DNA from 4 places in the Proteus faecis genome. Region 1 is predicted to be linked to each of the others. Evidence: predicted binding sites of a transcription regulator. Region 1 holds the regulator's gene; each other region holds the start of a gene.
The links. The regulator Fur, encoded in region 1, represses iron uptake genes when iron is present. The targets are predictions, from matches to a motif close to ATAATAATGAGAACNACTATCAA.
Positions count from the first base shown of each region.

Region 2: exbB (tonB-system energizer ExbB) is a predicted target of Fur. The motif match lies at 5,855-5,877, and genes of this name have one in related genera.
Region 3: QSH13_RS07840 (siderophore-interacting protein) is a predicted target of Fur. The motif match lies at 7,218-7,240, and genes of this name have one in related genera.
Region 4: sodA (superoxide dismutase [Mn]) is a predicted target of Fur. The motif match lies at 3,330-3,352, and genes of this name have one in related genera.

Region 1 is NZ_JASVWV010000001.1:802,697-811,208, reverse strand. It holds gene nagE (N-acetylglucosamine-specific PTS transporter subunit IIBC) at 1-1,844, shown strand, start outside; gene glnS (glutamine--tRNA ligase) at 2,042-3,709, shown strand; gene chiP (chitoporin ChiP) at 4,344-5,738, shown strand; gene QSH13_RS03790 (DUF817 domain-containing protein) at 6,233-7,072, shown strand; gene fur (ferric iron uptake transcriptional regulator) at 7,158-7,604, opposite strand; gene fldA (flavodoxin FldA) at 7,794-8,321, opposite strand.
Region 2 is NZ_JASVWV010000012.1:76,090-84,601, forward strand. It holds gene QSH13_RS14675 (Ig-like domain-containing protein) at 1-848, opposite strand, end outside; gene dkgA (2,5-didehydrogluconate reductase DkgA) at 1,060-1,890, opposite strand; gene QSH13_RS14685 (iron-containing alcohol dehydrogenase) at 1,918-3,075, opposite strand; gene QSH13_RS14690 (DedA family protein) at 3,714-4,382, opposite strand; gene metC (cystathionine beta-lyase) at 4,507-5,697, opposite strand; gene exbB (tonB-system energizer ExbB) at 6,027-7,031, shown strand; gene exbD (TonB system transport protein ExbD) at 7,038-7,466, shown strand.
Region 3 is NZ_JASVWV010000004.1:167,384-175,895, reverse strand. It holds gene phoH (phosphate starvation-inducible protein PhoH) at 1-107, shown strand, start outside; gene QSH13_RS07865 (fimbrial protein) at 562-1,152, shown strand; gene QSH13_RS07860 (fimbrial biogenesis chaperone) at 1,198-1,890, shown strand; gene QSH13_RS07855 (fimbria/pilus outer membrane usher protein) at 1,904-4,417, shown strand; gene QSH13_RS07850 (fimbrial protein) at 4,429-5,508, shown strand; gene QSH13_RS07845 (fimbrial biogenesis chaperone) at 5,521-6,228, shown strand; gene QSH13_RS07840 (siderophore-interacting protein) at 6,317-7,180, opposite strand; gene QSH13_RS07835 (DUF805 domain-containing protein) at 7,550-7,933, opposite strand.
Region 4 is NZ_JASVWV010000018.1:4,451-12,962, reverse strand. It holds gene rpe (ribulose-phosphate 3-epimerase) at 1-5, shown strand, start outside; gene QSH13_RS16575 (phosphoglycolate phosphatase) at 5-715, shown strand; gene trpS (tryptophan--tRNA ligase) at 717-1,745, shown strand; gene yiiM (6-hydroxyaminopurine reductase) at 1,844-2,518, opposite strand; gene sodA (superoxide dismutase [Mn]) at 2,633-3,256, opposite strand; gene acs (acetate--CoA ligase) at 3,629-5,587, shown strand; gene QSH13_RS16550 (DUF485 domain-containing protein) at 5,747-6,058, shown strand; gene QSH13_RS16545 (cation acetate symporter) at 6,055-7,710, shown strand; gene QSH13_RS16540 (phosphoethanolamine transferase) at 8,146-8,512, shown strand, end outside.

The sequences.
Region 1 (8,512 bases):
GTGTTGCTTATGGTATGTCGAAAGACAAAGACGGTGCTGCCGCTTTAACAGGATTTGTTGGGTTCTTAGTCGTGACAACACTTTGCTCTCCAGCAGCGGTGTCAATGATTAAAGGCCTACCTTTAGAAGAGGTTCCCGTTGCTTTTGGTAAAATAAATAACCAGTTTGTTGGGATCTTGGTTGGTGTCCTTTCTGCCGAGCTTTATAATCGCTTTAGTAGCGTTGAATTGCCTCGCGCATTGTCATTCTTTAGCGGTCGCCGTTTAGTTCCTATCTTAACCTCATTTTTAATGATTATCGTTGCCTTTATTCTGATGTATATCTGGCCTGTGATTTATGGCGGATTAGTCAGCTTTGGTGAAAGCATTAAAGATATGGGGGCATTAGGTGCGGGTATTTACGCATTCTTTAACCGTTTATTAATTCCAGTGGGCTTACACCATGCGTTGAACTCTGTATTCTGGTTTGACGTTGCTGGTATTAATGATATTCCTAACTTCCTAGCAGGTCAGCAAGCTATTGATTCTGGCTTAGCAACAGTGGGGGTTACAGGTCGTTATCAAGCAGGTTTCTTCCCAGTAATGATGTTTGGTTTACCGGGGGCAGCTCTTGCTATTTATCACTGCGCACGTAAAGAGCACAAAGCAAAAGTGGCTGGTATTATGATGGCGGGTGCGTTTGCCGCATTCTTCACCGGTATTACTGAGCCGCTTGAATTCTCCTTTATGTTCGTGGCACCAGTGCTTTATGTTATTCACGCATTCTTAATGGCGATTTCTGTTTATATCGCGGCAAGCATGGAGTGGATTTCAGGATTCGGCTTTAGTGCAGGCTTAGTGGATATGTTCTTATCTTCACGTAACCCACTAGCTGTTCATTGGTACATGCTGATTGTTCAGGGTATTGTTTTCTTCTTTATCTATTACGGTATTTTCCGTTTCACTATCACTAAATTTAACCTGAAAACACCAGGTCGTGAAGATGAAGTGGTTGGTGATGAAACGGCGGATGGTTATGATGAAGATGTCAAAACAGCGCCAGCAAATAGTAAAGAAGGTATCCAGCAAGAAGCTCGTCAATATATCGCGGCTATCGGTGGTTCAGATAACTTAACCGGTATTGATGCTTGTATTACCCGTTTACGTTTAAATGTAAAAGATGCCACAGTTGTTAATGATGCCTATGCAAAACGTTTAGGTGCATCAGGTGTTATTCGTTTAAACAAACAAAGCGTTCAAGTGATTGTGGGTACGCGTGCTGAATTAGTTGCTAACGCTATGCGTGAAGTATTAACTCAAGGCCCTGTGCCGGCTTATGAAGCGCCTGCTAGTTCAACAGTATCTATGGAGAAAACAGCAGTAAAACAAGCCAACACAACTGCAAAAGTGTTACTTGAAATGATTGCACCTTTTGATGGTGAAGTCGTGGCATTGAAAGATGTGCCTGATGAAGCGTTCTCTAGTGGTGTTGTTGGTGATGGTGTAGCGATTAAACCAACCTCTAATATCGTGATGGCTCCAGCAACAGGTACGGTGGTTAAGATTTTTGATACAAACCACGCATTTTGTATTGAGACTGACAATGGTGTTGAAATCATCGTGCATATGGGAATTGATACCGTTGCGTTAGGTGGCAAAGGCTTCAAGCGTCTAGTTGAGGAAGGTGCAGAGGTTAAAGTTGGTCAACCTATCTTAGAATTAGATCTTGAATATCTGAATGCTAATGCTAAATCGATGATAAGTCCTGTGATTGTTAGTAATATCGATGATTTTGATAAGATTGCTAACCCCGTTGCCGGTGTTGTGGTCGGAAATAAAACCATTATCTACAATGTGATAAAATAAATTCTATATAGATATTTAATCCTCTATAAAGAGATGGTTAAATAAGACGATAAAACGGGGAGTCTTTTGAACTTCCCGTTTTTTTATCTCTATTTTGATAAATATCTCAGGGGTGTATTTAGCTAAGGTATTTATGAAACCTGCTTATTGGATTATAGTGGGTTAATTATGCGTTTTGCTTTGAGGAAAAAATGACCATGAATGAGGCAGATGCCCGCCCAACGAACTTTATTCGTCAAATTATTGATGAAGATCTGGCTACTGGGAAACATGATAGCGTTCATACGCGTTTCCCACCTGAACCTAATGGCTATCTTCATATCGGCCATGCGAAATCAATTTGCCTGAATTTTGGTATTGCTAAAGATTATCAGGGAAAATGTAATCTACGTTTTGATGATACCAATCCAGTAAAAGAAGATATTGAGTACATCAACTCAATTCAAAAAGATGTTCAGTGGTTAGGTTTCCAATGGGAAGGTAGCATTCATTACTCCTCAGATTATTTTGATCAGCTTTATCAATATGCGATTGAGCTGATTAATAAAGGCTTAGCTTATGTTGATGAGTTAAGCGCTGAAGAAATTCGTGAATACCGCGGTACATTAAAAGAGCCAGGTAAAAACAGCCCTTATCGTTCACGTAGCGTAGAAGAGAACTTAGCGTTATTTGAAAAAATGCGTGCTGGTGGTTTTGAAGAAGGTAAAGCCTGTTTACGTGCAAAAATTGATATGGCATCACCGTTTATTGTTATGCGTGATCCTGTGCTTTATCGTATTAAATTTGCTGAACATCACCAAACTGGAAATAAATGGTGCATTTATCCTATGTATGATTTTACCCACTGTATCTCTGATGCACTGGAAAATATCACGCATTCTTTATGTACTTTAGAGTTCCAAGATAACCGTCGTTTATATGATTGGGTATTGGATAATATCACTATCCCTTGTCATCCTCGTCAATATGAATTCTCACGTCTTAATCTTGAATACACAGTGATGTCAAAACGTAAGCTGAATCAGCTTGTGACAGAAAACATTGTCAATGGTTGGGATGATCCTCGTATGCCAACGATTTCAGGCTTACGTCGTCGTGGTTATACTGCAGAATCTATTCGTGAGTTTTGTCTACGTATTGGTGTAACGAAACAAGAAAACAACGTCGAAATGGCAGCGTTGGAATCTTGTATTCGTGATGATTTAAACGAAAATGCACCACGTGCAATGGCGGTTATCGATCCCGTTCGTTTAGTGATTGAAAATATGCCTGAAGGTGAAGAAATTCTTGTTGCACCAAATCACCCGAATAAACCAGAAATGGGAACGCGTGAAGTACCATTTAGCCGTGAGATCTATATTGATCGCGCTGACTTCAAAGAAGAAGCAAACCGTCAATATAAACGTTTGGTGCTAGGTAAAGAAGTGCGTTTACGTAATGCTTATGTTATTAAAGCAGAACGTGTTGAAAAAGATGAGCAAGGTGAAATTACGACTATTTACTGTACCTATGATGCAGAGACTTTAAATAAAGATCCTGCTGATGGACGTAAAGTAAAAGGCGTTATTCACTGGGTAAGTATTCCACATGCTGTTCCTGCTGAAATTCGTCTTTATGATCGTCTATTTAGCGTACCAAACCCAGCAGCAGAAGATGATTTCTTATCAACAATCAACCCTGAATCATTAGTTATTCGCGAAGGTTTTGTTGAACGTAGCTTAAAAGATGCAGCTATTGAAAAAGCGTATCAATTTGAGCGTGAAGGCTACTTCTGTGTTGATAAGCTTTCAACGGCAGATAAACTTGTGTTTAACCGCACCGTAGGCTTACGCGACACTTGGGCGAAGATTTCTCAGCAAGGTTAATCTAACGCACTTTAAGTCACATTAGTATTTTAATGAAAAATGCTCGGTAATTATTTATCGAGCATTTTTTTAGTTGTTTTACACCTTGGTTTGTATGATTTTTCATCTATTGATATAAAATATTTACTACTCTTAATTTGATTGATTGGTCATTTTCTCTTTTTTCGGTGATAAATTTTCATTTATTTCAGTTGAAATAATTTATTCACTATCACTTTATTCTTTTGTTTTTTCATACCATCACGCTAAATAAAACTGTAATAATAAAAGTGTGATACGAGCCATATATTTCACATCGTTAAAAAAGATTATTTATAAATACTGCTTATTATTCCTTTCTGTCAAAACGAAATTTTATATCATTTAATGATTTTTTTATAAAATAGAGTTAAATCAATCAATTATGAAATTTTCAAATCACTCTTTATAAAAGTAAAAAAATGAAACGATTATTGTGTTATGTGCCCTTTGTCATATTTTGATAAAAATTCTTTTTTTTAGGTTGATAATTCGCGTCGCGAAAAATATGCTGTTTCTAACCTAATTTAGGTTTTTTCCCCACTTGGGGTTTTATATTTGGAAATAGGCATTGTGCTTATTTCTTTTTTAGTCAAAGTCAAAGAGGAACAATGCTATGGTTATGCAACATGCTAAACCAGGCAGGGTGGCACTTGCCGTTATGGGCGCATTGCTTGTAACTGCACTACCTGCAAAAATGTCTCATGCTGAAGGGTTTATTGATGACTCAACCTTAACGGGTGGTCTTTTTTATTGGCAACGTGATCGTGATAGAAAAGAGTTAACACCAAATAGCCCCGATTACGGCAAATACAAAGCTAACTTACACCATTCTACATTCAACGCTAATTTAGATTTCTCATCTGGTTACCTCGGTGATTTTATCGGTATTGATTTAGCTGCTTTTGGTGCGGCTGAATTGAATAACAGTGGCCCTGCGGCACCTAATGAAATCGGTTTTAGTGACGCTAAAAGTCGCTGGGATGAAAAATGGACTGGCGATCGCAGTGGCTTAAGTGTTTATAAAGCGGCTGCAAAATTCAAATTAGGCAATTTCTGGGCTCAAGGGGGATATATTCAACCTAAAGGTCAAACGTTATTGCGTCCACATTGGAGCTTCTTACCGGGAACTTACCGCGGTGCAGAAGCGGGTGCTGTTTTCGATTTCGATAAAAGCGGTGAATTATCTTTCTCATATATGTGGACAGATGAATATAAAGCGCCATGGTATCGGAATATGTACAACTTCCGCAAAGCGGATCTAGAAACCAATATCAGCTATCTTCACTCTTTCGGCGCCAAATATGATTTTAAAAATAGCCTAGTACTAGAAGCGGCATTTGGTCAGGCCGATGGTTATATTGATCAGTATTTTGGCAAAGTTTCTTATGATTTCCCAATTGCTGATAATGCATTAAGAACGTCTTACCAATTCTACGGTGCTAAAGATAAAGTGACCGGCGGTGGCGTTAATGACGTTTATGATGGGCTGGCATGGTTACAAGCACTGACTTTTGGTTATACCTATAATGTATTTGACTTCAAAGTAGAAGGAACATGGGTTAAAGCTGAAGGTAATCAAGGTTATTTCTTACAACGTATGACGCCGGGTTGGGCAACATCAAATGGTCGCCTTGATATCTGGTGGGATGGTCGTTCAGACTTTAACGCTAATGGAGAAAAAGCACTTTATGCTGGCGTTATGTATGATCTGAAAAACTGGGATCTATCCGGTTGGGCTGTAGGTACCTCTTATATTTACGCATGGGATGCTAAGCCAAGTGGTAAAGCCATTTATGACCAAGGTCAGCGTATTAGAGAAAGTGCATGGAATGCGGATATTATGTATACGGTTCAAGAAGGTCGCGCTAAAGGCACTCTCTTTAAGCTTCACTATACCCGTTATGATAATCACTCTGATATTCCAAGTTATGACGGTGGTTTTAGTAATATTTTCCAAGATGAAAAAGACGTTAAGTTTAACGTGATAATGCCATTCACTATTTTCTAATATCGACATAAGGATAAAGTGTATTAATTGCACTTTATCCTAAATAAAACTAAAAAGAATTAAATACGATTACGATAAATAAAATAAGTCGTAAAAAGGTAGGGGTGCGTTAATTAAGAAGTAGAAACAAAAGAGTTGAAGTAAAAGTAGTAAACAGTTGTTTTAAAATAGTGGTATGCAGTTGTAGTAAAAGTAATGAAGTAAAGTCGTCATGTCATATCGTCTGAGATAAATGTAAGTGGGTTATGTTTATCTCTTGCGCTTCAGTTATTTCGCAGAATTTGCGTAAGGTATTTACCCTAAGTAAAGGCAGTCAGAGTGGGTATCGTAGTGGGGGGTAAATACCTTTATTTTTTCATTCCTTTCTTTTTCGTCCTTTTCATCCTTGTACGTTTTTTTATTCTATGGCAAATTTCTTGCCGTTCATTTTATCTCACCTTATTTATTATTTTGCATTAAAAGCTGTTTGATAATGCAAGTTTCCAGGAAGAAGCATGTTAAAACGATTGGATGATTTTTTATTAGAACCACCATTGAAACCTTTTAAAGGTATAAAACGATTTATTATTGAATTTCTTTTTTTTGGTGTGAAAGAGGCGCGGTCTTGTTTATTTGCGGGATTTTTCTTTTTTATTTTATTTGCAACACCAAGTAACGGTATTTTTGGCATACCTCGTTATGATGTACTTCTTATTCTCGCTATCGCTTTTCAATTATGGATGGTGTGGGGAAAGTTGGAAACATGGGATGAATTAAAAGCGATTTGTTTTTTCCACATTGTTGGTTTTGTGATGGAGCTATTTAAAACATCAGCGGCAATTGGTTCATGGAAATACCCTGATTTTGCTTACACAAAATTGTGGGAAGTCCCTTTGTTTACAGGATTTATGTATTCTGCGGTAGGAAGTTATTTAATTCAAGCATGGCGTTTTTTTAAACTTCGTATAGATAATTACCCACCTTATTGGCTGGCAACATTTGTTGCTCTTGCTATTTATATTAATTTCTTTTCTCATCACTTTATTGGTGATTATCGATGGTACTTAACTGCCTTTATTTTAGGTCTTTACGCTCGTAGTGTGGTTTATTTTACGCCTTATGATACAGAGCGAAAGATGCCCTTATTACTTGCTTTTGTTCTAATAGGTTTCTTTATTTGGCTTGCTGAGAATTTCGGTACATTTTTTGGTGTTTGGCAATACCCTAACCAAATTGGTGCTTGGTCTGCAGTACATGCAGGCAAATGGGGCTCTTGGTCACTATTGGTTATTGTTACATTTACGATTGTGGTGCATTTAAAACATGTCAAACACAGTATTAGTGTGATGAAGTAACGATATTTATATTACCTAATTTTGAATAATAAAAAAGGAACTGTTCACAGTTCCTTTTTTTTACTGAGAGATTATCCAGAATGAATTATTTCTCATCATGTGCATGGCTATCTTCTTTGCAATTACCTTCAGCGCAGTGGCCATATAAATAAAGGCTATGATTGGAAAGTTTGATACCATGACGTTCAGCGATGTTTCTTTGGCGTAATTCAATTGCATCGTCTGTAAACTCGATAACTTTACCACAATCAAGACAAATTAGATGGTCATGATGGTGTTGTTGAGTTAATTCAAATACTGATTTACCACCTTCAAAATTATGTCGGGTAACAATACCAGCATCATCAAATTGGTTTAAGACGCGATACACTGTAGCCAGACCAATCTCTTCACCGATATCGATGAGTTTTTTGTAGAGATCTTCAGCACTGACATGATGGCACTCAGGATCCTGGAGCACTTCCAAGATCTTTAAGCGAGGAAGTGTAACTTTTAACCCAGCATTTTTTAACGCTTTATTATTGTCGGTCATGCGGATTTAATCCTGTTGCTAATGGTGAATTTAATTTTTGTGCTCACAAATAGGTTTTATTCATTAATACTCGGGTGAATAAATAACCTCATTGATTATAGGCATGATATTTAAAAATAAACACCCCACCTATCACACTATCTTAGCACACCATTGAATAATTATCATTCTCAATATTGAGAATTTATTTTACCCCAGAATTTCGTCTAGGCTCATTTCTTCTTTGATTTGAGCAACCCAAGCGTCAACACGCTCTTCGGTTAATTCTGGTTGACGATCTTCATCAATTGCAAGACCGATAAAATGATTATCATCAGCAAGCCCTTTAGAGGCTTCGAAATGATAACCTTCAGTTGGCCAATGTCCTACGATAATTGCACCACGAGGCTCAATAATATCGCGGATAGTACCCATTGCATCACAGAAATATTCTGCGTAATCCTCTTGGTCACCACAACCAAATAGTGCAACAAGCTTGCCATTGAAATCAATATCTTCTAGTGTTGGGAAAAAGTCATCCCAATCACATTGTGCTTCACCATAATACCAAGTAGGAATACCTAGTAACAGAATATCGAACGCTTCGATGTCTTCTTGACTAGATTTTGCAATATCATGAACTTCGGCATTATCAGCGCCCAGTCTTTCTTGAAGCATTTTGGCAATATTTTCTGTGTTGCCAGTATCACTGCCGAAGAATATTCCTATGATTGCCATAAAGTGAGATAACCTCTTTTATTCTAAATTCGTTATATTTCAAATTGTAGCGTTATTGACTACGTCTATTCTCACTAGTTACATACTTTTTGTATGTTTCTAGTGACTCATTCACTTGTCACCTAGCTACACTTCAAAATATTTAGAGTATATTTGTCTGTGTTTGAACAATTACTAGTGAAAGATAAGCA
Region 2 (8,512 bases), on a different contig from region 1:
TCAGAGGTACGCCAGTTAGATAGACGGTGGTAGTGATTTATACTTAATTTAAAATAGTCTCGCCATACTTCAGCACCGACACCAAAACGGCTGTGATAACGACTTAAATCGTAGTCATAAAAAGCGTTAAGACCAACCATAAATTTATCAGTAAAATGTCGGTAACCAATACCTTGGTTGAATTGGCTACGAGAATCTTTGCGGTGATAGCTGGTTTGAGAAAAAACTAAGTTCTTTTTACTATCATAGAGTGGAATAAGAAGATCTGCAGAGCTTCCTTCCAAAGTGAATTTTTTATCCGTTGAAAGTGAAACTTGAGCATGACCAAACTGATTTAGCCACTGTTCTATTTGTTGATTGGCTTTACTTGATATTTTGCTTATTGCATATTGTGTTGCATCAGTATCTTTATTTAATAAAGATGAGTTATCGACAATAATTTGTGCAAGCTCTTGCTCATTTGTCGTTGGAATAGCGGTATTTTGATTGTTATCTAACCATTTTTTTGTTGATAAAGGTTCACTAGGTATATTAAGAGTAATACCTGTTTTTATTTTTAATTTTCCAACTAAAGAAACATAATCAGGATTAGCTTCAATAAGTCTAAATAATTTTATATTGAATTTTTTCGCAATAGATTCAGGGGTATCATTAGCTTGAACCTGATAAGTGTTTTGGCTTTTTATTAAATTAATCGTTTGTTTTTCTAGATTATTTTCTTTTGCAAAAACATTAGCAGGGATCGTTGCCGAGATGGGAAATGCTAATTGAATAAAGATATTAAACCAAGCAACTTTCTTTGTGATAGAAGAAAGTTGAGGTGTTAGTCCACTTTTAAAATTTATCATTTTTAAACTCACCGTAACAAATAATGATGAGATTCTCGTATTTATAGATGTATTAGATATCAGAAAGTGAACGTCAATTAATTAATTTATAGATATATAAAAAATTGAGACCAGAAAATAAAAATGGAAAGCGAAAAGAGGACGGAATATTTTGTTATAGAAGAGCCAATAGAAAATCTATTCTATTGGCTTTTTAATTAAGGAATAAAAATTAGATATCGACAAAGAGGTCAGGATCAGGGCCTAAACGTTTTTTCTGTTCAAGAACGGTAATTTCAGCGACTTCTTCTTTTTCTAATTTAAAATCAAAAATATGGAAGTTTTCTTCAATACGAGAAGGTGTAACTGATTTTGGAATAACCACAAGCCCGCTGTCTAAATGCCAGCGCAAAACAATTTGCGCTGGGGTTTTATGGTATTTTTCAGCCAGTTTTTGAATAATGGGCTGATCAAAGACACCTTCACCACCTTGTGCTAATGGGCTCCAAGATTCCGTCACAATATTATGAGTAGTGTTCCAGGCTCTTAATGGTGCTTGTTGCATTAATGGATGAATTTCAATCTGATTAATAACAGGAGTTACACCTGTTTCTGTAATGATGCGTTCCAGATGTTCTTCTTTAAAATTACAGACACCAATGCTTTTTACTAATCCTTCTTTTTGCAGAATAATCATTTGTTTCCAAGCTTCGACATAAAGCTCTCGAGAAGGTGCTGGCCAATGCATTAAATAGAGATCGACATAATCAAGTTGTAAACGCTGGAGACTTTCTAATAAAGCACCACGGGCATGAGACTGATCGTTATTCCATAATTTCGTTGTGATAAACAGTTCATCACGAGGAACGGTGAGCTGTTTTAACGCTTTACCTACACCTTCTTCATTGTGATAAATCGCTGCTGTATCGAAAAGACGATAGCCTGTATCAAGTGCATGATGAATAGCTTTAACAACTTGATGATTATCTGCTTTCCACACACCAAGACCAAGTTGTGGGATGGTATTTCCATCAGATAATTTGATCAGTTTAGGTTTATCCATTTCTACCTCCAGAGTCGCATAAAGTACTTAGAGTGCCGCTGTATAAATACGTTGACTGACTTCTAATGTGATATCTTGATGCTCACCCAGTGCAATTTGTCCATGTTCTTCCAATTTTCGCACTAATGCGGGAATATCTTCTTCACTGATTTTGAAATCAGCCAGTCGAGTTCTAAGTCCCATTAATTCAAAGAATTTTCGAGTTTCATTAATTGCAGTTTCAATTTTAAACGCGTCAGAACCTTGGTTTATGTCCCAAACTTTTTGTGCATATTGAATTAACTTGCCGTATTTAGCTTGGCGTTTTTCATTTAATAATGCAGGTAAAACAATAGCGAGGGTTTGCGCATGATCGAGTCCGTGTAAAGCCGTGAGTTCGTGACCTAATGCATGTGTAGCCCAATCTTGAGGAACACCCACACCAAGAATACCATTTAGCGCTTGTGATGCCGTCCACATTATATTAGCACGGATATCATAGTCTGTAGGTGATGTCAGTGCTTTTGGCCCTTGATCAATCAAAATACGTAAAAGGCCTTCGGCATACTCATCTTGTACACGAGCATTCACTGGATAAGTGAGATATTGCTCTAAGATATGAATAAAAGCATCAACAACACCGTTGGCTGTTTGTCTTGGTGGTAAAGAATAAGTGGTTGTTGGATCTAAAATAGCACAATGAGGATAAATATGAGGACTGGCAAAGCTCTGTTTATCCATTGTCTGTTTTCTGCTGATAACAGAAAAACTGTTGGTTTCAGTGCCTGTTGCCGGAAGTGTTAATACACAACTTAAAGGTATCGCTTTTTCAATGACTTTACCGCGACTTGTTACAATTTCCCATGGTTCGCCTTTATAAGGGATAGCGGCTGCAATAAATTTAGTACCATCAATAACGGAACCGCCACCGACGGCTAATAAATGTGTGATACCGTGATATCTGGCGTAAGAAACTGCTTTCATTAGTGTTTCATAGGAAGGATTCGGCTCAATACCGCCAAACTCATGTATTTGGTAGCCTGGCAGTGCAGTATAGATTTGTTCTAAAACACCATTGCGTTTAATACTGCCCCCACCATAAGTAAATAGAATTCTTTCATTTTTTCCGATTTCAGAACGTAGTTTTTCTATTTGCCCTTGACCAAAATGAAGGCGAGTGGGGGAGTAATAAGTAAAGTTTTGCATTTGGTATCCACCTTAATTCATTGTTCTGAATATACAGTTATGACAAATCATCAGGAAAAAGTGTTTTACTGTATCTAGATAAAATAACATGACATCAATATAACTATAAGGTTATGGAAATGAGAATGGAATGGCTTTTCTTATGACCATAACGGTTCATATTGTTATTAATTTATAAGGAGTGATATGGAAAGTCATTATTTAACATTAAACCAAGGACACTGGGATAAACAAGCAGCAATGGAAAATCAGTGGTCGAAACCTGTTAATGATGACGATATTATCGCGGCTAAAAAGCCTTGAGGAAGTCCATTTAACGTCAAATCCCGTTAAAAATGAGTGGGTAGCGAATAGGTGCGCTTTTATAATCCCATTGTTTTTATTGCAAGATTTTATTGAAGACTTCGCTTCTTATACACGTTTTTGGGTTGATAACTATATTCCTATGTTTCTCGCATCAAAAGCGATTAAGCTTTAACGATAAACAGATTAAGACAAGAAGAGGATAGTGATAAATATAAACGGATTTTTACTAAGATATTAATAAATAAGAGATAAGATAATGAACAACAGAACGTTGCCAGTGTTAGATGATTAAAAACACCATTATAATGATTAAAATAATGGTGTTTTTTAAATTATTTATTGCTAGTGCTATTTTTACGATGGCGAATGTACATTACGACAGAGCCAATTAAACCTGCGCTTAACAATAATACTGGCAATGTCATCAGAATATTCATCACTAATGTTTCATGCTTTTGAATAAAAGGAATTAAATTCAATACATAGCCCAGTGAAACAATAATGCCTACCCATAAAAAGCCACTTAACCAGTTAAATATTTGAAAGCGGCGTTGTTGTAATTCAGATAATCCCGCCAAAGTGGGTAATAATGTTCGTACAAAACCAATAAAACGACCAATTAATAAAGCATATAAGCCTTGACGATGGAAAAGATCATTCGCTTTATGGTGATATTGCTCAGGTAATTGTGCCATCCAGCGTTTAACTACTTTTGTGTCACTGAGCCATCGGCCTTGTAAAAAGCCTAACCAACTTCCAAAACTAGCAGCAGTACCTAATACAATGATGGTTGGAAAGAAATGTAAAACATCTTTCGCAATAAGTGCACCACATAGAATAAGTAGTGTATCTCCGGGTAAAAATGCTGCGGGTAATACCCCATTTTCCAGCATAATAATAACAAAAAGAACAATATAGATAACCCACAACACATTAGGATTAGCCAGCACCATATAATCATGTTGCATTAATGCGTGAATTATCTCTTTTAATGTTTCCATTAGCGAACTCGCATTAAAAAAGACTTTATGTTCGCTATTCTAACGCAAAATAAAGATAACAGTTTGATTTAATCCCTGTGGAGCCACAGGGATAGATTTTTTTTAATAAAAAATTCATTCTTTATTAAGAAATACGTAAAAATGCGTATTCGAGATCTGCAATTAGATCGTCTACATTTTCTAATCCAATATGAACACGGAATAATGTGCCTGTAAATTCCGGTTGTGTTTCATACTGGCGCATAGCTTTAATATCATTAGGTTGATAACCTAAAATTAAGGATTCGAATCCACCCCATGAAAATGCCATTTTAAATAATGAGAAATTATCTAAAAAAAGAGCAAATTCTTCAGCAGTTAGGATTTTCTTTAAACTAAAAGAGAATAGCCCGTTGCTACCTGAAAAATCACGTTGAAAATATTCATGACCTAGACAAGAAGATAAGGCTGGGTGATAAACACTATCGACTAAAGCGTGTTGTTTTAGCCAACGAGCGACTTCTAATGCACTCTGTTCATGCTGTTTCATTCTTACGGGTAATGTTCTTAGGCCTCTAGCTGTCATATACGCAGTATCAGGATCGACACATTGTCCTAATAAATAGGCATTTTCACGTAATTGTGCCCAACAACGTTTATTAGCAACGGCAAAACCTAACATACCATCAGAGTGACCAATAATGTATTTTGTTGCTGATTGAATAGAAATATCAACACCAAGCATTAATGGTTTAAGTAATATTCCCGCCGCCCAAGTATTATCAATCATAATAATGATTTCAGGGTTATATTGGCGAACTGAATTGACTATTCCTTGCAGGTCTTGAATTTCCATCGTGATTGATCCTGGCGATTCAAGAAAAACGATTTTTGTTTCAGGACGTAGTAATTGGCTGATCGCATTGCCGATTAAAGGATCAAAATAAGTCGTTGTGACTGAGAATTTACGTAAGATCTGATCACAAAAATTTTGTGTGGGATCGTAAGCCGAACCCGTTACAAGAATATGGTCACCTTGTTCAATAAACGCGAGTATTGATTGCGTGATTGCTGCAGCACCAGAAGGAAATAATGCGCATCCTGCACCTTGTTCTAATTCAGTGAGTGCTTCTTGCAAAGCAAAGTGTGTGGTTGTGCCTCTACGACCATAAAAAAGTGCGCCTTCAGCGCGTTTTTTTGTTGCATCTCGTTTTTGCGCAACGGAATCAAAAATAACGGATGATGTTCGTTGTATAATTGGATTTACTGCGCCTTGAGAATATTTTTTAGCTCGACCAGAAAGGAGGAGTGAGGTTTCTTGTTGTTTTAGCGTCATCCTTAATACCTTCTTTTAATTGATGGTGTGTTTACCTCAAGTTAATTCATTTTTTGGATAAGTACAAAAGAGTTGCTGGATAGTTGATAAAATTTCACGTTACGTGAAAGAACGATAATTTGTCTTAAAAATGGACGAATGGAAAAAAAATCGCCAAATAGTAATGATAATTACTATCAAAATGCTTCATGTTTGATATCATTTGAGCGTTTTCTCTTTCCTGATGGCAAACAGGATGATTGTAAGTAAACGATTTTGGGTAAGTAATGACGTAAAAATGTCATTACTGAATAAATAAATAGATAAAAAAGAGAGTAAAAGGCCAACTGATGCGTAATTTGACAGCTTCTATTCTATTGGCAATCGGTCTGACAGGCTCTGCTTTTGCGGATACGACTCCTGCCACACCAACTGAACAGCCAACAACTGCTGCCGTTTCTTCAACAGCTTCTACACCGATAACGACTACACAGACAACTGCCACTACAGCCTCAACAACAGGTAATGAAGTGAAAGCAGAAAATACTGCAAGCGCTAAGCCTGAAGGTGAAAATACAGCTGTAATAACGGCTGAGAATTCAGAGAATGCACCTTCAGCGACAGAAAACACACCATCAGAAGTACAGCCTGAAATGGTTGCTGGTGGCGGATTTGCAGAAGATTTGTCCGTCATGGGTATGTATCGTAATGCAGATTTAGTCGTTAAGAGTGTCATGATTGGCTTACTGTTAGCCTCTATTGTCACTTGGGCTCTATTTTTCGCGAAAGGAAGCTACCTGATCTCACTGCGTCGTCGCTTAAGAAATGAGACGGCTCAATTAGTTGAAGCTAAATCACTCAATGATGCATTAGCGATTAGCAAAAAATTTGGTCATAAGAGTGCAACCGCTGATTTCTTTAATGATGCGGAATTAGAGCGTACTTACTCTCAAGAAAGTAAAGTGGCATCAGGCATTAAAGAACGTGTTGAAATGCGTATGGAACGTCGCGTTGCAGCAATTATCCGTGAGTTAGGTCGCGGTAATGGTTATTTAGCTACAATCGGTGCAATCTCTCCTTTTATCGGCCTTTTTGGTACGGTTTGGGGGATTATGAATAGCTTTATTGGTATTGCACACTCTCAAACGACAAATCTTGCTGTTGTTGCGCCCGGCATTGCAGAAGCGTTATTAGCAACAGCGATTGGTCTGATTGCAGCTATTCCTGCGGTTATTATTTATAACATTTTTGCTCGTATGATCGCGGGTTATCGTGGTGAAATTGGTGATATCGCAACGGGTGTAGTGACATTAGTCAGCCGTGATTTAGATATCGAAAACAGCAAAGCAAGGTAATGAATTATGGCAATGCGTCTTGGTGATGATTCAGGTGATGATAATGAATTACATGATATCAATGTGACGCCTTTTATTGATGTCATGTTGGTTCTACTCATTATCTTTATGGTGGCAGCACCGTTAGCTACTGTTGATATAAAAGTAAATTTACCCGCTTCAAGTGCTAAACCACAGCCACGCCCTGAAAAGCCTGTTTATTTAACAATTAAGTCGGATAAACAGATTTTCATTGGTGAAGAGATGGTCACACATGAAACGATAGCGAATGTGTTAGATACCATGACACAAGCAAACAAAGAGACAACAATCTTTTTCCAAGCGGATAAAACGGTTGATTATGAAACGTTAATGGCTGCAATGGATTCGCTAAGAAAAGCGGGTTATCTCAAAGTTGGGCTAGTGGGAATGGAAACCGTCTCTACAGGTGGTTAATATTTAGCAAATAAGCTATTTATCTAAGTATTTTTACGCTATTTTAAAAGCACTTTATTTGTCGTTGTGAAATGATGAATAAAGTGCTTTTTTATTGTATAGACGATATAGAGTTTATATTTTTACCATTTTTAATAGTTGTCGATGTTATTAATAAAATTGAGTTAGAATAAAATTTAGCTTTAGTATTAAATAATATTAATAATGGATAGATTAAGTTACAGAATAAATAATTAATTAAGTTTATTGAGTGATGACGAGCTGAATCAATTAATGCTAAGTAGATGTCATTGTTTGAACCCTTCTAACATTAATATTCATTAACTCTTCATTTTTTTTCATTTTTAGATTTGTTGATATCGACTTCTTAAAGTTAAATTTATCTATAACCTTGTGATTTATAATGTCTTTATTTGAATTTGATTTAAGTGTAAAAACACTTGCGCAAAAAATCTTATTGGATATAATGCACTCACGTTACAAATTGAAATATCCTGTAACGTGTTATAACGCCTAATTTATTTATTATCTAAGTTATCCACATTTGGATACTTATTTTTTATTGCACCAGGTAGACCGTTGTTTTCAGTCATTCCAATTTCTGGTAAGTAGATTTTATTTACTTATTCAAACCGCTACTTATTTTTGATAAGCAGTGAGTAAAATAAAACGTGAAAGGCAGAGAACTACACATAGCATTTTATTATTTTAATAAATTTAGAAGCCATAACATTTCGGTGTTATGGCTTTTTTATTTTGTCTGTTATATAGGCTGTTACTGTGGTTTCTAAGATGAGCGCTTCTGAGTGTGTTTGTTGTGTATCATTTGGATACTGATCCTCAATTTATCGCTCATTATCCACGAAATCTTGCTTGATAAAAAAAACAAACAGTTAACAAAATATTTCTCAATCTTTTAGATTTATGATCACTTCTTTTATCTATTCTTACAAAAAAAGAAATAGGCCCCATTAGGGGATTATTTATCGATAAATTGTCTTTTTTTTATCCATAAAAACAACAGGGATTTAACATTAAATTTTATT
Region 3 (8,512 bases), on a different contig from region 1:
TTATTCGATTTGAGGCGAATAATCGAGTGGGGGTGATTAAATTTATGCAAGAAGATTGTGTACGCTCTACATTATGCCAGCATGTATTAGCTGCTTATAATAATTAAATAGAACAGAAGAGTTTTTATATAGAGCGATAAAGGCCACATTAATATGTGGCCTTTATCATTATTTTTTAGGTTTTGTTTTTATCTATTTTTATTAATCAAGGAATAATTAATTCAAATAAATAATTCCAATGATGTTTTTTAGTATCTTTTTTCGATTTATTGTTAATAAATTAATTGTTATTGTTTTTATATTTATTGTTTTTTGAGTTTATAGTATGTCAATTTAGTGATGAAATGAAAATTCAATGTTTTATATGTTGGTAAAGAGTAGTTGTTAATTATATTTGACTTAAATCACAATTTTTAAAAAATAAAAAAATTTATTTGTTGAGTTTTTAAAGTATGGCTAATATCAAATTGACTAGGGTATCCTTTCACACCTTTAGTTAATGATGGCAATAATAGAATCTTATTTTTGCTAATTAAATATTTATCTATTCTGGAGTTATATATGTTTAAAAATAAACTCCCACTGTCATTATTATCAGTGGCTATATTGTCGTCGTCGGCATTTGCTGCAACAAATAGCGCTGGGGGAATAATTTCTTTCTCTGGTGCTATTAGTGATACCACTTGTACTATTAATGGAGGAAATAGTGCGGACTTTTCTATTCTATTAGATCCTATTACCGTAACGGATGCAGGAACAACAGCAAATACTGTTATTGCCAAAAATCAAAAAGAGTTTGCTTTGACATTCTCTGATTGCGCTCCAGCATCTACACCAAGTGGCAGTAATTTAAAGATACATTTCTCATCTGCAAATACTATTTCAACAAGTGGATTATATTTAGTTAATGATACTGCAAATGAAAATGATCCATTAGTTGCAAAGAATGTTGGCTTTAGTTTATCAACACCTGCTGCGCCAACAGTTGCTATACCTCTAAATGCAACTTTTGATACAGGTATTAAAGGCGATAAAACGGCGCCAGATTCAGATACTCTACGCTTAATTGCCAGTTACTATAAAACAAATGCAACCGCAGCTAAAACAGGACCCGTACACTCTAACGTTATTTATACAGTATCTTATTTATAATATAAAAAGCCAGACTCATGGGTCTGGCTTTTTTGGGTGCTTATAATGAAAAAATTAATATTACTTTTAATTATCTTGATATTACCTTCGGCTGTATTAGCAAACATTATTATTAATGGTACCCGCGTTCTTTACTATGAAGGTGTTGATAGTGTTAATATCGAATTGACAAATAATGGTGATTTAGCTTCTTTGGTACAAAGTTGGATAGATGATGGAAATATAAATTCAACGCCTGAAGATGCGAATTCTCCTTTTTATTTATATCCGCCGATTGTAAAAATTGCAGGAAGGCAAGGGCAAACATTAAGAATAAAAAATTCCGATAAGATACCATCGGAAAATCTTGAAAAAGTATATTATTTAAATGTATTAGATATTCCAGAAAATGTGGAAGCATTAAAAGGAAAGAGTTATCTTCAATTAGCAATGAAAACAAGAATTAAAGTTTTTTATCGCCCTAAAGGACTTACTGATAACCCAGAGACTGTTAATGAAAAAATCACTTACCAATTAAATGGTAATAAAGTTCTAGTAAAAAATAACTCACAGTATCATTTCACAATAGCATCTATTTCTACACAAGAAACACCTCGTATTACGCTTGTTGATTCTGAAATGATCCCACCGTTATCTTCTCGTGAGTTACCATTAATTAATACATTAAAAAGTAATTCCGTTGTTGTTATTTATGTTGATGATTTTGGTGTTTATAAATCACAGAATATTAAACTCTAATCGAGATAACATCGTGAATAATCCAAGATATCTCTCAATCCTTATTTTTTTAGGAATACAACATTACACTCAGAATCTGTACGCAGAGGGATTTGATACCTCTTTGCTTGTTGGGAATTCAAAGAATGGAGATATTTCACGATTTTATATTGATGATAAAATTCCTGAAGGAAAACAACTTGTTGATGTTTATGTTAATCAAGAATGGAAAGGGCAATTTGAAATAAATGTAATGGGTGAACATGCAGAGATTAGTTTTGAGCCAGTAGATGTAAATAAATTGGGCTTAAATTTATCTTTATCCGCAAAACAAAAACTGGCGCAACAAAAGACAATATTATCAAATGAATTGGCAAAAGGGGTAACATCGGTATTAGATATAAACAAATTAAGACTTGATATTAATGCTCCCCAAATTTCGGTGAAAAAATCAGAAGTTGGGTATGTTGATCCGAGTTATTGGCAACAAGGTATTTCTGCCCTGATTTTGTCTTATAATTTAAATTACTATAACTATAAAGAAAAAAAAGGAAGTAAAAGTAATAACGAAAATTTTTTTGCCAATATTCATTCAGGTATTAATTTAGGTGCGTGGCAGTTTAGAGATGAGTCTAACTACTCTTATTATTCTCATGGTAACAGCCAATGGAAAAACAATACACGCTATGTTTATAAGGCGTTTAGTCAGATAACTTCTGGATTAACAATTGGTGATTTTTATACGCCAGCAACACTTTTTACTAGCATTTCATTTAGAGGAGCATCGTTGGCAACAGAAATGGGAATGCTACCTAACTCAAGTCAAGGTTTTGCTCCTATTATTCGAGGTGTTGCACAAACAAACGCATTAGTTAGTGTTTATCAAAATGAAAATCTAGTTTTTCAAGAAAATGTACCTCCGGGCGAGTTTTCTTTTCGAGATATTCAACCCACAGCCGGTGGTGGTGATCTATTAGTGGTTGTTCAAGAAGCAGATGGTAGAAGAGAGTCATTTACGGTGCCATTTTCAGCCGTGCCCGACATGCTAAAAGAAGGTGTATATCGCTATAACGTGATACTGGGGGAGTCACGGATTAATAATACTGATTACCGACCTAAATTTGCACAAGGTGAGTTTCATTATGGCTTAAGTAACCTTGTTACACTTTATGCTGGAGGCATTGCCAGTGAAGATTATTACTCTGCGTTGATAGGTAGTGGTTGGAATTTTAGATTTGGGGCAATTTCAGCAGATATAACACATGCAAGCGCAGATTTACAGTCGGGTAAAAAAACCGGACAAAGCTTTCGTCTCGCTTATAGTAAATATATGGATGCAACATTAACCAATTTAACATTGGCTGCTTATCGTTATTCTACTCGTGATTATTATAGCTTTGTAGATTCAATTTATGCCCATGACAACTATAAAGCTTGGAAAGATTATCAAAATAATATTGTTCAACAACAAAATAATAATAATGCAATATCTGATCTTGATTTATCAACGTTTGATGCACTACGAGGTTCTAGAGCAAAAAATACGTTTACTATAAATCTTAATCAATATTTGGGTGGGCAGCGTGGTGTTGTTTTTCTTTCAGGGACACATCGAAACTATTGGAATACGGATGAGAGTAATCGCGAGTATCAGTTAGGCTATTCAAATAATTATAAAGATATTGCATATAATCTTTCTGTCTCAAAGTTAAGAAATTACGATAATCAAGAAGAGACTCGTTATTATTTTAATATTAGTGTGCCGATTTCATTTTTTGATAAAAGAGCCAATATTAATACTTCAATTTATGCGGCTGATTCACGTTACCAGCAATCTACAATTAGTATGAGTGGAACAGCAGGTAAAGATGATCTAGTTAATTATACTTTAACAGGTTCAAATCAAACAGGTGGAAATAATTTAGTCGGCGCAAATGTCAGTTATCGTCATCCATATAGCACATTATCGGCATCTTATACGGAAGCAAATAATTATCGCCAGGGAGGATTAGGTGCTCGAGGAACAGTTGTTGCCGTACCTAATCATATTGTTTTTTCAGGTAATACAGGGAATACCTATACTCTTATCGAAGCACCTATGGCCAATAATATGATGGTTAATGGAAATAAAGCCACATTAACTAATAATCAAGGGATAGTATTAGTGCCTAATAGTATCCCTTATCGTACAAATAATTATACTTTAACAAATACAGAAATGCCTTCAAATGCCGAGCTCGTTGGAAATACAACTCAGGTTGCTCCGTATTTAGGCGCAGTTAATTACCTCACATTAACAACGGATAAACGTAAGACATTTATTATTAAAGCATCTTTAGAAAATAATGAAAGTTTACCTTTCGGTACAGAAGTTTTAAATAGTAAAAAAGAGAGTATTGGTTATGTCGGACAATCAAGTGTGCTTTATTTAAAAAGTGATGAGTTACCTTCTTCACTCTTTATAAAATTAAATAAAGCTGAAAAGATGGAATGTGTTGTGGAGCATTTAATAAATACGATGGATAAAAATAGTAATATTTGTCGATAAAGGAAAGCGCTATGAAATCACCAGCTTTTATATTTATAATTTTATTAGGTGCGATAAGCCAACAGGCAATTGCTAATTGTAAACCTGAGGAAACTATTACGGCACCCAATATTAACTTTGATTTATCTACAGATTTAAATGCAACTTCAACAACTGTAACAAAAACGAGTAGAACAATATTTCCGGGTACCTTTAAATGTAATGCAAGAGGAGTATTATTTCCTAATACTGTGGGTATTGCCTCACCTTTTAATGATGGTCGAACGGGAACAATTGGTTTTAATGGTGGGAAACAGTTTGTCTCTATTACATTAACAGCATTAGAAAAAGATAATGTAACGAATATTTCAGCGGGAACACACCCTGCATCAGATTTAGATACTAATTTCACCTTAAAATTTACGCTATTGAGTAGTAAACCCTCGACCAATTATAAAGAGGTGAGTGGAAGTACAGCTATTGTTAATCCTGTTATTTTAGCGTCAGATGCATCGAATGTTGGATTAGTTCAGTGGTTACTTAATATTGTTATTAAACTTGTGCAATTCTTATTAACGTGGCAATGGCCAGTTGATCAAAATGATATTTTTTTACAACCAATGCTAATTACTTATAATCCTGTCATGACAACCTGTAATTTTTCTAATGCGGGTTTAGTTGTTTCATTGCCATTAATCAGTGTAAAAGATGCAAAAACGGTAGATAAAGCAGGATACACGCCTTTTACATTAAATTTTACGTGCCAAGACTTTTTAAGTGGTTCAAAAGCGTCTAGAAATATTAAGATGTTTTTATCAAGCCAAAGTTTATTGGCGACAGACAAAACTATATTAACTAATACAACAGCGCAAGGTGCTGGGGGGATCGGATTGCGTGTAGTAAAAAGCGATAATATCAATAGCCCCGTTATTTTTTCTGACAATATTAATTCTCAAGGCAGTGCGACCAGTATTTTCAGTGTTAATCAAGGTAACAACTTATCCTCTGCATTTTCGATAAATATGGGGGCTTATTATTATCCTTATAGTATTAATTCAGTTACTCAAGGGAAAATAACAAGTACTGCCACATTAGTGATGTCTTATGACTAAAGAGTGTATCTAATGAAAAAAATAATAAATGTTAGTTTTATTTTATTATTTATGCTTATAACATCCATAGCAAAGGCAAGTGTGGTACTTGAGCGTACACGTCTAATTTTTCCCATGGACAAATCAACACTATCATTGCAAATTTTTAATCACAGTGAACAGCCAACATTAGTTCAATCTTGGATAGATGATGGTGATATTTCATCAACGCCTGAGACGACAACAGCACCTTTTATTGTAATTCCTCCTATAATGAAAGTTTCAGCTAATGGGGGAGTACAATTAAAAATACAACAATTAGAAAATAAATTGCCTCAAGATAGAGAATCTATTTTTTATCTTAATGTGCTTGATATTCCACCTAAACCTGACAGTAGCGAAAATGCAAATACGTTACAATTAGCATTACAAACTCGCATTAAGCTTTTCTATCGCCCTAAACAACTCGAATTAACGAGTAGCACTATTTTTAAACAGATTGAGATTATAAAGAAACAGCAGAATTTAGAGATTAATAATCCTTCAGCTTATTTTTTTACGATTTCAAAAATGTATACACAAGAGAATATAGAGCAATCTTTAATTCAGACCACCATGATAGCACCTTTCTCAAAACAGGAAGTCGAATATAAAGGGCGAATTGATACTAACCAAGTTATTACAGTTATCTATATAGATGATGATGGAAATTATCAGCAAGATAAGAAGAATATACATTAGTTATATTTTTATAATAAAAAAGGCTGCATATTACTGAAGGAGTTAATATGCAGCCCGTACAGCCAACGCTTAGTCTTTAATTTATCACTTAGCTTACGTCTTCGTTATCCATCACATGGTGACGTTCAGCGTGATAGCCTTCTTCGTCATAACCAAAACGCCAATAGGGAATAGCATAAATTAAGCTACGATCGAAACCGTTATCACGGCGAATATGGCGTCTTAATGCACGAATGATTTTGTCTTCACCAGCAATCCAAAATGCCACATCTTCAGTTGGTAATTTCCACGACGTAAATTCATTAATCAAGTTTTGAGTTTGTTCTTCAACAGAACCGATTAACCAGATTATCTCTAAGCCATTAGGACGTTTAATTTCTTGGCGATGCGCTTCGTCCTCTACTCGTATAATGACTTTCCCTTGAACATTAGGTTGCATGGTTTCTATCAAAGCCATTAAAGCAGGTAAAGAACTTGGATCAGCTGCCATATAGTAATGTGACGCTGGTGCTAATAAAGGATCAGGTCCCCCCGGATTAGTGATCCCAATATAGTCTCCTTGCTTAGCATTTAGTGCAAAATGAATAGCAGGGCCAGCATCGTCATGTATTGCAAATTCAATATCTAACTCTTTTTGTTCGGGTCGAATAGCACGAACACTGTAAGTACGTACAATCGATCTTGGTTCACCTTCAGGCCATGTAGGGCCTTTCTCAGAAAAGCCTGGCACTGTTGGTTTAACTTGGCCTTCTAAAGGTAGGAATATTTTTAAATGTGCCCCCGCAGTATCTGCGGGATAAGTATCTAAATCATCACTCGTAAAGGTGATACAACGCATTCCTGGTGTAACATCAGTAATACGCTTTACTTGAACTAGGCGAGGAGGAGCGGGTTTATAAATATTTTTTTCTTGAGATATTTTTGGGTTACTCACTTTTTTTACCTGACTCATTTAATTTTTTTATTGACGTAGATATTATCATTTTCAATTAATAATGATAGTCATTATCAACACTAATGTCTATTTAGTAAAGGAATGTGTATTTTTTATTTATATAGTGTGATTAGGTTCAAATTAAAAATAAAAACATAATAATCAATATGATAAGTATGATTGGGTAACGTTGGGGCTTTAGTTAAAAAAAGTCAGAGATCAATAAAAATACGAAAATACAATGTGGGATTAGATGGGCTGGTGTTATTTTCTTTAAAGCAAGGATGTTTTCAGATAGTCGTAATAATGGTAGGAAAATCAATTAATACAGTGAGTATACTTGATCTAGTTACACTCACTGTATTGTCATATTCATTCAGTAATAGATTAAGCTTTAGGATCTGGGCCGAATCTGTTGTCACCTTTAGTACCTTCAAGGCACATAAAGACGAAAACAATTAATCCACCAACAGCAGGAATAAATGCAAGTAAGAACATCCAACCTGATTTATCTTGGTCGTGGAAGCGACGAATAGTCACTGCAAGGCTAGGGATAATAATAGCTAAAGAGTAAATACCTAAAATGATACCAACAATTGAACCTAATCCACTCATTTCACCCGTATTCATGTCTATTGATGAAATCACAATAGCATATAGGATGGTAATAATAATGGTATTTACTAGAGTAAACATCCAATATTCTTTTCTGCGAGCACGTCCTGAAAAGTTAGCATAATTATTTTTAATGACTTCCAAATACCAATTCATGATTTCATCCTTAATTTAGTAGCAACAATGAGTAAGCCTAGTGTAAGTGATCTTTCTTAGCAATTAAGATAAATCTAAATTATCAAAATATGTATTTTGAACAGACATCATCCATTATCCATCCTTTTTAATAGGGAGTGGATTTAATTCTTGAATTAATCATATGGCATATCTAAATGACACATTTGGTGTGTCTTTATAAAATAATACAGATATGAACCTGCTAGGCGGCGATATCATAATTACTTTGGAAACTTAATTCAACATTCATTCCAGCTTATTTCTAGAGGAGATAGTTTTTTACAGGATTGTTTATATCTTTATTTATCGAAATAAACACATAAAAAAGATTTTATCTCTTATTATTAATCAAAAATGATGTATTTAAAGTGATTTTATCAAGGAGTTTGATTTAAATTTAGTTAATTATGGATAAATAAAAATATTTGCTTTTGTGTTTTATGTTTATAACAAAGCAATTTATATAAAATTAGTTACTAAAAGAGTATTTAATAAGAATAGGTTAAGTTTTAATGACATTAAAGAGTCGTTCACTATCTTAAATAAAGATAAAAGGGC
Region 4 (8,512 bases), on a different contig from region 1:
CGTAATGACAGATAAAAAACTCAAAGGTATCCGTGCTATCGCCTTTGATCTTGATGGCACCCTCACCGACAGCGCTGTTGGTCTTACAGAAGCAACAGACTACGCATTAAAAGCAAAAGGCTTTCCTCCTGCTGGCAAACATAATGTCACTATTTGGGTTGGGAACGGTGTGGATATGCTACTGACACGCGCTTTGCACAATGCTGGCGTCGAGGATGTGACTGATACCTTATTAAAAGAGATGCGTGATCTTTTTGATGAACATTATGCGACCTCAGTCAAAACAGGCAGTGATTTATTCCCTCACGTCAAAGAAACCCTGGAGGCATTAGCTTCACACAATATTCCTCTGGGTATCGTGACAAACAAACCAACACTATTTATTGCACCTTTACTACAACAATTGGAAATTGAAAAATACTTCTCCTTGGTGTTAGGTGGCGATGATGTAAAAGAAAAAAAACCGCATCCAGCACCATTATATTTAACAATGGGCACATTTGGTGTTAAAAAGGAAGAACTCCTTTTTGTTGGGGATTCTCGCAACGATATTATTGCAGCACAAGAGGCTGAGTGCCCTTGCGTAGGTTTAACCTACGGCTATAACTACGGCGTATCTATTGCAGACAGCAAACCTGATTTTACTCTCGATAATTTTGCTGATTTGCTCTCTATCCTCGATATCACGCCAATGACAACTGTGGAACAGAATTAAAATGACGACTTCAGTAGAAAAAACGGCACAAAAGCCAATTGTATTCAGTGGTGCACAACCTTCTGGTGAATTAACTATCGGAAACTATATGGGTGCACTGCGTCAATGGGTACAAATGCAAGATGATTATGATTGCATTTACTGTATCGTTGACCAACACGCTATTACAGTACGTCAAGATCCTAAAGAGTTAAGAAAAAGAACCTTAGATACACTGGCTCTGTACCTTGCTTGTGGTATCGATCCAGAAAAAAGCACTATTTTTGTTCAGTCACATGTTCCACAACATGCACAATTAAGCTGGGCACTTAACTGCTATACCTATTTTGGTGAATTGAGCCGAATGACTCAATTTAAAGATAAGTCAGCGCGCCACGCTGAAAATATCAATGCCGGATTATTCGATTATCCTGTATTAATGGCAGCAGATATTCTGATTTATCAAACAAACCAAGTTCCTGTTGGTATCGACCAGAAACAACATCTTGAATTAAGCCGTGATATTGCCCAGCGCTTTAACGCTATATATGGCGATATATTCACCGTACCCGATCCTTTTATTCCAAAAGGCGGTGCTCGTGTGATGGCATTACAAGATCCGACTAAAAAAATGTCTAAGTCTGATGATAACCGTAATAACGTTATCGCATTGCTTGAAGATCCTAAATCAGCAGCTAAAAAGATCAAACGTGCAATGACAGACTCAGAAGAGCCACCTCGTGTTATTTACGATCTTGAAAACAAAGCGGGTGTATCTAATTTACTCGATATCTTAGCGGGTGTTACAGGCAAAACTATTCCTGAATTAGAAGCTGAATTTGAAGGCAAAATGTATGGCCATCTAAAAGGTGCTGTTGCTGATGCGGTATCTGAAATGCTAACTAACATTCAAGAACGTTTTAACACATTCCGTAATGATGAAGTATTACTTAATAAAATTATGAAAGAAGGTGCTGATAAAGCCAAAGCTCGCGCTCAAGCAACCTTAGACAAGGTTTATGACGCAATCGGATTTATTGCACATCCATAATCTTTTGTTAATACCTAGAAAAACACCTCACCTATTTTTGAACTGACCCCAGTTTATTTTTAGGAAGGTGTTTTTTTAGTAAAGAGCAAATTAACTATTTATTCCTTAAACAACCGTCGATTAAAACTCTCAATAGTTTGATTTTGCAGCCTCAACTGCATAGTCTTACTCCAACTTGCAGATAATCCTGCGGCACTTAATAACCGATGATAAAGCTCTTCATCAAATGGCATATGAAAAGCTATCGAAATCGCTTCTTTAACAGAGACATCACTGTTTCTTGAAACTAAAACAAGAGGATGATGGCTCCCCGTTTCTCCCACACTCACAACCCGATATAACCAACCACAATAACCACTATCTTGCATAATTTGCGAAAAGTTACTGACATCTGTCACTGTGTTAAGTTTGTAGCAAGGAGAGCGAGGTTGAGTAACTTGAATTAATGCGGTTCCCCATTGATAAATATCACCAATAAAAACATTTTCTTCTGTCATGCCTGTTGTTGAGATATTTTCACCAAATGCAGGAGCATGAAAAAAATCCGTCAATTGCGGAAATTGCTCAGCCCAATAAAAATAATGTTCTTTAGGATAATGACAAAGTGCGCGATCAGGGCCACCGTGAAAACTCTTTTCTGCTTGCTCATCACCTTCTAATCCCAGTGATGTCAATTTGATATGACCATCCACCAGCCTTTTGGTGATCGCACTGGTAAATCCATTAGATGTTGTTGTGATATTACCGATAAAAACACTAGGAAAATAACGCATAGCTCTCTACCTAAACAGAAAAGAATAACTCATAGTAAAGAGAGTGTTCAAAAGAAACAATGCCGACAGATGTCGGCATTGAAAATATAAAAAGAAAGGAAGCTATTTACTCAATTATGCTTTACTCTGAAAACGTTTTTGCGCTTCATCCCAGTTAACAACCGACCAAAACGCTTTAATATAATCAGGGCGACGATTTTGATATTTCAAGTAGTAAGCATGTTCCCACACATCTAACCCTATAATTGGGTAACCAGATGCGCCAGCTAACTCTTCACCCATTAATGGGCTATCTTGGTTTGCTGTAGAAACTACCGCAAGTTTGCCATCATCTTTTAATACCAACCAAGCCCAACCAGAACCGAAACGGCTAGCTGCTGCTTTTTCAAATAACTCTTTAAAGGCATCAACGCTACCAAAATCGCGTTCAATCGCATCTTTTAGAGAACCTTGTAATTGAGTACCTAGCTTCAGCCCTTTCCAGAATAATGAATGATTAGAGTGACCACCTGCGTTATTACGTAAAAAGGTACGTTGATCAGCAGGTACTTTATGAAGATTTTTAACTAATTCATCAATTTCTAAACCAGCAAGCTCAGGTAATTTTTCTAATGCTGTGTTGGTATTATTCACATAAGTTTGATGATGCTTAGTATGGTGAATTTCCATTGTGCGCTCATCAAAATGAGGTTCTAATGCATCATAAGCATAAGGCAGTGCAGGTAATGTATAGCTCATATTAATCTCCAGTGCTGTTTTATCTTCGATCACACCATGTGATTTATCTTTTCATTTCATTATAGTGAAAAAAATGCTAATGAAAATCATTATCATATCCATATTATTTTTGTGGTTTTTTTATCCAGCATGGTTAAATTAATTTTCACAGTATATTATTTTAATTTTAAAGCTTTCTATTAAATGATAATTCTATTAAATAAGAGAATAGTAGATTAATCATTCACCACTAGCTTTCGCACTATTTGAACATTCCATGAAAAGCATTTCCATTAATTCGTGATCTTCTGCGCAAAAAAGAAACAATCTTTATTTACCCTCTTTTGTTAACGACTTTTTGACATAGTATTAACAACAGTGAGGAGAACTATTATGACAAAAATAAACCAACATCATATTCCTGCAAACATTGCAGAACACACCCTGATCAATAAAGAGCAATACCAAAAAGATTATGAATTATCCATCAAAAACCCTGAGGCCTTTTGGGCAGATAAAGGGAAAATCATTGACTGGATAAAACCATATACTGTGGTAAAAAATACATCTTTTGACCCAGGCCATGTACGCATTCGCTGGTTTGAAGATGGTCAGCTAAATATCAGTCAGAACTGTCTTGATCGCCATCTTAAAACACGAGGTGATCAAGTTGCCATTATTTGGGAAGGTGACTCACCTAATGAGTCAAAAAAAATCACTTACCGACAACTTCACCACGATGTTTGCCAATTCGCCAACGTATTAAAAAACTTAGGTATTAAAAAAGGCGATGTTGTGGCGATTTATATGCCTATGGTGCCAGAAGCCGCAGTCGCTATGCTTGCTTGTACTCGTATTGGTGCTATCCATTCTGTTATTTTTGGTGGTTTCTCCCCTGAAGCGGTTGCAGGCCGGATCATAGACTCAAAAGCTAAATTAGTCATTACAGCTGATGAAGGATTACGAGCGGGTCGCGCTATCCCTTTAAAGAAAAATGTTGATGATGCTTTAAATCATGCTGATATCCCTCTTATTAATCATGTAGTGGTATTTCGCCGCACAGGGCATACCGAACAATGGATTGAAGGACGTGATGTTTGGTGGGATGAAATCATCCAAGGTGTCAGTGCAGAATGTGAAGTCGAAGTTATGGATGCAGAAGATCCTCTCTTTATTCTGTATACATCAGGTTCAACAGGCAAACCTAAAGGTGTACTGCACACGACGGGGGGCTATCTCGTTTATGCTTCAATGACCTTTAAATACACCTTTGATTATCATGAAGGCGACATTTATTGGTGTACTGCTGATGTGGGTTGGGTAACAGGCCATAGCTACTTACTGTATGGCCCACTATCAAATGGCGCGACCACGGTTATGTTTGAAGGTGTTCCTAATTACCCATCTGTTAACCGTATGGCTCAAGTTGTTGATAAGCACCAAATCAATATTTTATATACTGCACCTACTGCAATCCGTGCATTAATGGCTGAAGGTGATAAAGCAATTGAAGGGACTCAACGTACTTCTCTGCGCATTCTAGGCTCTGTTGGTGAACCAATTAACCCAGAAGCATGGGAATGGTTCTATCAGAAAATGGGGCGTAGCCAATGTCCTATCGTTGATACATGGTGGCAAACAGAAACCGGTGGTTTCATGATAACGCCATTACCAGGAGCAATGGATCTAAAACCAGGCTCAGCAACACGCCCTTTCTTCGGCGTTCAGCCTGCAATTGTCGATAATATGGGAGAAGTACAGCAAGGGGCTTGTGAAGGTAACTTAGTGATTACTGATTCTTGGCCGGGTCAAGCAAGAACACTTTTTGGTGATCACGAACGTTTTGAACAAACTTACTTCTCAACCTTTAAAGGTATGTATTTCTCTGGTGATGGCGCTCGCCGAGATGAAGATGGCGACTATTGGATAACAGGACGTGTTGATGATGTCTTGAATATTTCAGGTCATCGTTTAGGAACAGCAGAGATTGAATCTGCTCTTGTTGCACATCCTAAAATTGCAGAAGCTGCAGTAGTGGGTATTCCTCACAATATTAAAGGGCAAGCCATTTATGCGTATGTCACTTTAAATCACGGTGAAGAACCAACCCCTGAACTTTATACTGAAGTTCGCAACTGGGTACGTAAAGAAATTGGACCAATAGCTACACCAGATATTCTACATTGGACAGATTCCCTACCCAAAACACGATCAGGGAAAATTATGCGCCGAATCTTGCGTAAAATTGCCTCTGGCGACACAACTAACCTCGGAGATACCTCAACACTCGCTGATCCGGGTGTTGTAGAGAAACTGTTAGAAGAAAAACAGTCTCTATCACTCACCGCTTAATACACAACAAAATAGCTGTCATTTAAAAAACGTAATACGACAAAGCAAAGACATGAAAATGTCTTTGCTAGGCGCTCTTACCTAAAAATCATGAAATGCAGGGGATTGAAGCCTCTAAATCAAGTGATAAACCAAACAATTATATAGAGGAGAACTCTGATGAATGCCAATATTTATCAAGAGATAGAAAACAACCCTCGCTTTAAAGAACTGGTTAATAAACGTAGTCGTTTTTCATGGACACTTTCAATAATTACGCTCGTTATGTATGTCTCGTTTATCTTACTTATTGCATTCTATCCACAGTGGTTAGGTACACCACTGTACGAAGGAAGCTACATTACACGAGGCATTCCTATTGGTATTGGCTTAATTATTGCCTCATTTCTATTAACAGGTATTTACGTAATCAAAGCTAATACTGAATTTGACAAACTTACCGCTGAAGTTATTGAAGAGGTAGAAAAATGAGAAAGTTATTTTATACAATAAGCTTATTTTTCCTTTCTTCAACGGTGGCTTATGCTGCTGAAATAACAGAAGGAGGTGAGAAACAACCGATGAATATTCAGGCCATTATAATGTTCCTAATATTCGTAGGATTAACACTTTACATTACTTATTGGGCTTCTAAACGTACTCGCTCTCGTGCTGATTACTACACTGCTGGAGGAAAAATTACTGGCTTTCAAAATGGGATGGCAATTGCTGGTGACTTTATGTCTGCCGCATCCTTTTTAGGGATCTCCGCACTGGTTTATACTTCGGGTTATGATGGACTTATCTATTCAATTGGATTTCTGATTGGTTGGCCTATTATTCTTTTTATCATTGCTGAACGCTTGCGTAATTTAGGGCGTTATACCTTTGCAGATGTTGTCTCGTATCGCTTAAGCCCTAAACCTGTAAGAACACTCTCCGCGATTGGATCACTGGTTGTCGTTGCCCTTTATCTAATAGCACAAATGGTCGGTGCCGGAAAATTAATCGAACTCCTTTTCGGTTTAAACTACCATATTGCTGTTGTGCTCGTTGGTATTCTAATGGTGCTATATGTTTTATTTGGAGGCATGTTAGCCACCACTTGGGTTCAAATCATTAAAGCTATTTTATTACTTGCAGGTGCAAGCTTTATGGCTGTTATGGTTATGAAAGCTGCCGATTTCAATTTCAATACCTTATTTAAAGAAGCCGTTAGTGTTCACTCAAAAGGGTTCTCTATCATGAGCCCAGGTGGCTTGGTTTCTGATCCTATATCTGCTCTCTCTTTAGGTCTTGCTTTAATGTTTGGTACAGCGGGACTTCCTCATATCATCATGCGCTTCTTTACTGTTAGCGATGCAAAAGAAGCCCGTAAGAGTGTTTTCTATGCAACAGGTTTTATCGGTTATTTCTATATTCTTACTTTTATTATTGGTTTCGGCGCTATCTTACTCGTTAGCCCTAATCCTATGTTCAAAGATGCCGCTGGTGCTTTGATTGGCGGAACCAATATGGCGGCCGTTCACTTAGCAGATGCTGTTGGCGGTAATTTCTTCTTAGGCTTTATTTCAGCTGTTGCCTTCGCCACTATTTTAGCCGTTGTTGCGGGACTAACTTTAGCGGGCGCATCTGCGGTATCGCATGATCTCTACGCTAATGTAATTAAAAATGGTCATGCAGATGAAAGACAAGAGCTAAAAGTATCCAAAATTACTGTAGTTATCTTGGGTATCGTCGCTATCGGTTTAGGTATTTTATTTGAAAAGCAAAATATTGCCTTTATGGTAGGGCTAGCATTCTCAATTGCAGCAAGCTGTAACTTCCCAATCATATTGTTATCTATGTATTGGAAAGGGCTTACAACACGAGGAGCCGTGGCAGGAGGATGGTCTGGTTTATTAGTAGCTGTCACATTGATGATATTAGGGCCAACCATTTGGGTAAGTATTTTAGGTCATGAAAAACCAATCTACCCTTATGAATATCCAGCATTATTCTCAATCATTATTGCTTTTATTATCTCATGGCTTTTCTCTATTACAGATAAATCATCTTTAGGTGAGCAAGAAAAAGCAAAATTCCAAGCACAGTTTATACGTTCTCAAATTGGCTTGGGTATTGAGCAAGGTAAACAGCACTAACAGCCAGAAATAATGTAACCTTTCTTAATAAAAAGAGCCTCAAAGTGAATTCCAACTTTGGGGCTCTTCAATTCCAATCGTTTTTATCAATTATCATAAAAACCGTGCTCTTATTTCTATCATTTACTTATTTATAATATTTTTAAGCTTTAACTACATATCTATACGATTATTTATATAACTTATTATCATCTACTCTAGCAGTATAAAAAGAAAAATAAATTAATTTAAAATCAATTAATTATAAATAAAAAAGTAAACATAATTTATTTATAATATAACTTATTAATAAAGCCCAAAAGCCCAAAATAACCAGAAAGATGCATAATAATATCAATTTCAGACACACTTCAGACAAACAAGGCTTGTATTGTCAAAACGTAAATGATTAACTTTTTATTGTATATAAAAAGAGATGGTATTTTTAAATAGATTATGTCTTGGTTAACTCATTACGCACTTTTATTTTTCTTATCTATGGCACCTGCAACATTGGGTGGTTCAACGCTGTATATAGAACAAAAAATCTATATTGTTCTTATTGGCTGGCTACTTATGCTGATATGTAGTGGTATTTATCGCTACGTTTTTGGAAAAATAATAACCGTTGTTATTAGTGCGCTATGGTCTTTAAATCTTTCTATTTCTCTATTTTTCTATCGTGAACATGATATTGCCTTTTCATCATCCATTGCTGAAACTTTTATTAATACTAACAGTAGCGAAACTGTCGGTATGCTCTCTTATAATAAGTACTATGTCTTATTTTATATATGTGCTTTTGCCGTTTACTATTTTTTCA